Regions from separate parts of the Rothia sp. CCM 9417 genome, predicted to be linked through region 2. Evidence: riboswitches for the same ligand, from Rfam matches in the RefSeq annotation. Region 2 holds a riboswitch; the other holds the start of a gene.

Region 1 (2,176 bases), on a different contig from region 2:
CGCTGCTTTTGGTCCAGCCATATTTGCCGGGGACGGTCAGGCGCAGGTCAAGGGCACCGGATACTCCGTGGTTGCGGTTGTCGTAGCCGGGGCGGGCGGCTAGGGAATGGGCCAGGGTACGCCGCCAGGTGGGTAGGGCGCTCTGGTCCGGGGTGCTGTCGGCGGGAGCAGGTTGCTCAAGGGGCAGGCTGTCCTGGGGGGCAGCCAGAGATGAGGCGGTGGTGATGCCAAATTTTTCGAGTTCCCGCATGGCTTCTGCGCTGGGTCGGGTGCGGCCGCTCTCAGTAGCGCGGGTGGTCCAGGTGCTTGATGAGGCCGTGAGCGCCCGCTTGGCTTTGGCTGAACGGTCGATGGCGGTCAGCATGAGCGCCACAGCGTGCTTGCAATTGTGGAGCACGGGGCAGGAACAGGTGGCAGAAAAGGAGTAGGAGCCTGCCGCAACTTGGGCCGGGAAAGTGATTCGGGTGCTGTAGGGCTGGGCTGTTGAGCCTGCTACCTGGCCTTCGAGAACCCGTTCGTTTTCGTCGTAGTGGTAGCGGATAACGCTCCCTTTCCGCATAGCGCCCTGCCCCCGGGTGTAGGTGCCTGAGCCCACCTGCCGAATAATGGCGGGTGCTGTGACTGGGATGTCGGGAAATGGTGCTGAATCTGCCACAAAAAACCTCACGCGTGCGGAGTAAATAGACCTAGTCTTCTAGCGTATCGCACGCTGATGAAAGCTGGCACCAGAAGATGAGAGGGAGGTCACGTTTTAAAAAATCTGGGCAAGAGTTTACAGGTGCCTGCGGTGTGAGTTATGGTTATACCAGCTTCAAGAGATTCAACTGTCAAGCTCCGACTTGGTTGAACGCCAACCCCATGTTCACGGGTGGCTCGGATGACGAAGCGGTCTTCATCGCGCATATTGGCGCTGTTTGGTGTAGACAAGAGCAAGTTTCGAAAGGAATGCGCACCTTAAGCGCAACGGCGATATGTCAAACACCCGCCCCCATGTCACTCTTCAAAAGAACAGGTCTGCAGCTGCGACGCCTGCCTGCGGTGGTTTTGTCGCTATCAGTATTCAGGACTATGCGCGTATCTCGAATGAGCGCAGTGAGTTCCTTAACTTCCTTCTGGCTCCTAACCCCAGCGGTATCCCAGCCCCTGAGTACGGTGCGCTGAAAGCTGCATGAGCCACGTCGGTCTGCTCCTTGATTCTGATGTCCTTGCCGAGATTCGCAAGGCTACCCCTCACCAGCAGGTTGTGAACTGCCTGCGCCGGAACTCCTACCGCACCATGTACGTCTCGGTGCTAAGCCTGGGCGAGCTTAAAGGGCTCTACCCCTACCCGCAGACTGAACGGTGGCTGGCTGAGCTGATTGACCGGTTTGGTGACCACCTCCTTGAGGTGGACACGCGGGTGTCTTTGGAGTGGGCCGGTCGTCATGCTGAGAGGCCCTTGCAGGCGGTGGGCTCTGAGTGCCAGGCTCCCCTGGCAAGGGCTGTTTTGGAGGGGCTGATGGCGGCCACAGCGACCGTCCACCGGCTTGAGATTATTTCGGGGAAAGCCGATGTCTACCGCACCTGGGGGGTTAGCGCTGTTAACCCCTGGGAGGACTAAGCAGGGAAGAGCACCCCCAGCCTGTGGATTCTAATAGTTCCGTGTGCGGGAAATCAGCGCCGCCACTGCCCTGCGGGGGATAATCTGCGAGATACCCGCTGCTACCTTATAGGGCAGGGAGGGCACACAGACCGGTTTACCGGCATTGACCGCAGCTATGGCTTCGGTAACTACCTGCTGGGGGCTGAGCCAGAATACGCCCGGCACTTTGGGCTGTTCTTGCCCCATGGCATGATGAAAATCCGAGCGGGTCAGGCCCGGGCAGAGGGCGGTTACATCAATACCTCGGTCCCGGTACTGGATATTTGCTGACTCTGAGACAACTACCATAAACCGTTTGACTGCTGAGTAGGTGCCACCTGGTGTAAAGGCCGCCACCGATGCGACATTGATAATGCGGCCCCTGCCCCTTGGGAGCATGGCGCGGATTGCGGCGTGCATGAGCTGAAGGGGGACAGCTGCCAGGACCTGCACCTGATCCAGATGCCGCTGGGCGGGGGCCTCCTCAAAAGGCTGGCCCAAACCGAAGCCCGCATTATTGACCAAAATTTCCACCGGGCGCTTAGCCTGAGCTAG
Region 2 (2,176 bases):
GCGCAGGGCGGTGATGAAGATAGCCTCAGCATGCTGGCCTGAGAAGGCCTGGCCGCGGCTAGAGGCACCGGCCTGGAAGATAACCGGGGTGCGCTGGGGGGGAGGGCTCAGTCAGGGCGATACCCGGCACCTGGAAGTACTTGCCCTTATGCAGGATGGGGTGGACCTTAGCGGGGTCGGCAAAGATACCGTTTTCGCGGTCGCGCAGAACAGAGTCATCTTCCCAGGAGCCTTCCCAGAGCTTGTAGCAGACGTCCAAGAACTCTTCGGCGATTTCGTAGCGCTCGTCGTGCTCAATCTGGCCGGGGAGCCCCTGGTTTTCAGCGGCGGACTGTAGGTAGGAGGTAACCACGTTGAAGCCTACGCGCCCGCCGGTCAGGTGGTCCAGGGTGGAGTAGGCGCGGGCTAGGGTGTAGGGCTGGTTGTAGGTTACGGCGGCGGTTACGCCAAAGCCCAGGTGTTCGGTGACAGCGGCCATGGCTGAAATTTGGAGGAAGGGGTCACCTACGGGGACCTGGGCACCGTCTTTGAGGACGGGGGCTACGGAGTCCTTGTAGACGTCGTACACGCCCACAACGTCGGCGATGAAGACCGCGTCGAAGAGGCCCTTTTCGCAGACCTTGGCGAGGTCGGTCCAGTATTTGATGGTGTTGTACTCGTCGGCTCGTGAGCGCGGGTGCCTCCATAGGCCGAAGCTCTGGTGGCTGGTGGTGGTCATATCAAAGGCGTTGACGACGATGCGCTTTTTCTCGGTCATGCTGGGGTGGCCCTTTCCTCAGGTAGCGTGTCCTACCCCCTGCGCCCGTACACGGCCTTGCACCTAGGGAAAAGGCGCCCTGCCCTATATCAGAGGGTGGCGCCTGGTTGCGCCGTACTTGCATTACTGCCTGATCTTCATCTGGGGCACCCCGCTACGGGAGAGGGGTGCCGCCCAGCTAGCCAGAGCTTGTCGCTGGGTCTCATGATCATTTGTCTACCAGTGAAACAGACCACGCTGGCAACGGGCAAGAACCGACCGTCACGTTACTTTCTGTGACCGAATATTTCGTGTGTTGGGTGCCCCCACCCCGTTCATAATCGTCATGTTCTTGCCCGGGTAAGGTCTTACAGGTATGGGCTAGTCGCCGACCTATTACCGCGCAACCGAACTAGATAGTAGCCGGAGAGAGGGGTTTAGGAAGTAGCGAAATCTCTGAGGCTTGAGCCTTCTAAACGGTAGCCCAACCATTGGGACTGGTAGGTTGCGCCAATACTTTCATAGAAGTTTCGGGCTGGCTCATTCCAATCAAGGACTACCCAGTCAAGGCGCTTATAGCCACGCTCATGCGCCGTGTCAGCAAGTTTCTTGAGTAGAGCTTTACCGCCCCCAGACCCCCGAGCTTCGGGGCGAACGTAGAGGTCTTCAAGATAGATTCCGTGGCTACCTTCCCACGTTGAATAGTTGAGGAACCATAGGGCAAAACCGTCAATGCGGCGGCCAGGGGTATGGGATTCAAGCACGTACGCAAAAATTGCTGGGTGCTCGCAGAAGAGTTGTTGCGTGAGCGTGCTGACCTTATTTTTTACAGTGCTTTCAGGCTCTTTTTCGTAGGCCGCGAGGTCTTTGATGAGTTGAATGATTTCGGGGACGTCTTCGGCTGTAGCGGTACGGATGCTATTCGGGGTGTTCATACTTTGATTCTACTGCGGGGTGTTCTCCGGAATAATCACAAACTCCGCAGCAGTATTCCCAGGATTCCACGACAAAGGACCAATCATAAAAACCAGCTTCTGCCCCTGATACTGGTTCACCAAATCAATATTCTTCAACAGATCATCAGTGCCGCCAACCACTTTAGGGGTGATAATTAATCCGCACTCAGTAGTTTCTACAGCTATCGCATTTTTACTAGAAGCTACCTTAGTGCCGGTACCCCCTCTAGAAAACCGAGCCGATTCAACAGTACATTCTCTAGGCTCACTATACTTTGAATTCATATAATTCATAAACGGCGTAAAAAGGATAAAGGGCAAACAAAAAATTCCGAAACCAATGTAACAGAGTATTTCTTTACGTGTTAGCTTCCGCTTTTCCATCTGCTCCCCCCTCCAGACACAGCGCAGCCTTACTCTCTGTCATTTCTAGCTACAAACCCACACAAGAAAACTATTCAGAAGATCCAAAATTCACAGGAGA

Evidence for each region. A riboswitch is a leader RNA that binds a small molecule or an ion and turns the genes downstream of it on or off. The one in region 2 is predicted to bind S-adenosylmethionine.
Region 1: it holds a riboswitch for S-adenosylmethionine, as region 2 does, so the genes downstream of both, ACN082_RS06025 (nuclease PIN) here and ACN082_RS08115 (LLM class flavin-dependent oxidoreductase) in region 2, are expected to answer to the same signal.

What each region holds. Positions count from the first base shown of each region.
Region 1 is NZ_JBLXXT010000003.1:159,454-161,629, reverse strand. Features, by position in the region: gene ACN082_RS06030 (SNF2-related protein) at 1-655, opposite strand, end outside; SAM riboswitch class IV at 810-936, shown strand; gene ACN082_RS06025 (nuclease PIN) at 972-1,172, shown strand; gene ACN082_RS06020 (plasmid stabilization protein) at 1,169-1,600, shown strand; gene ACN082_RS06015 (SDR family NAD(P)-dependent oxidoreductase) at 1,631-2,176, opposite strand, start outside.
Region 2 is NZ_JBLXXT010000007.1:1,891-4,066, reverse strand. Features, by position in the region: partial or broken gene ACN082_RS08115 (LLM class flavin-dependent oxidoreductase) at 1-757, opposite strand, end outside; SAM riboswitch class IV at 867-967, opposite strand; gene ACN082_RS08110 (GNAT family N-acetyltransferase) at 1,174-1,671, opposite strand; gene ACN082_RS08105 (hypothetical protein) at 1,681-2,076, opposite strand; gene ACN082_RS08100 (hypothetical protein) at 2,147-2,176, opposite strand, start outside.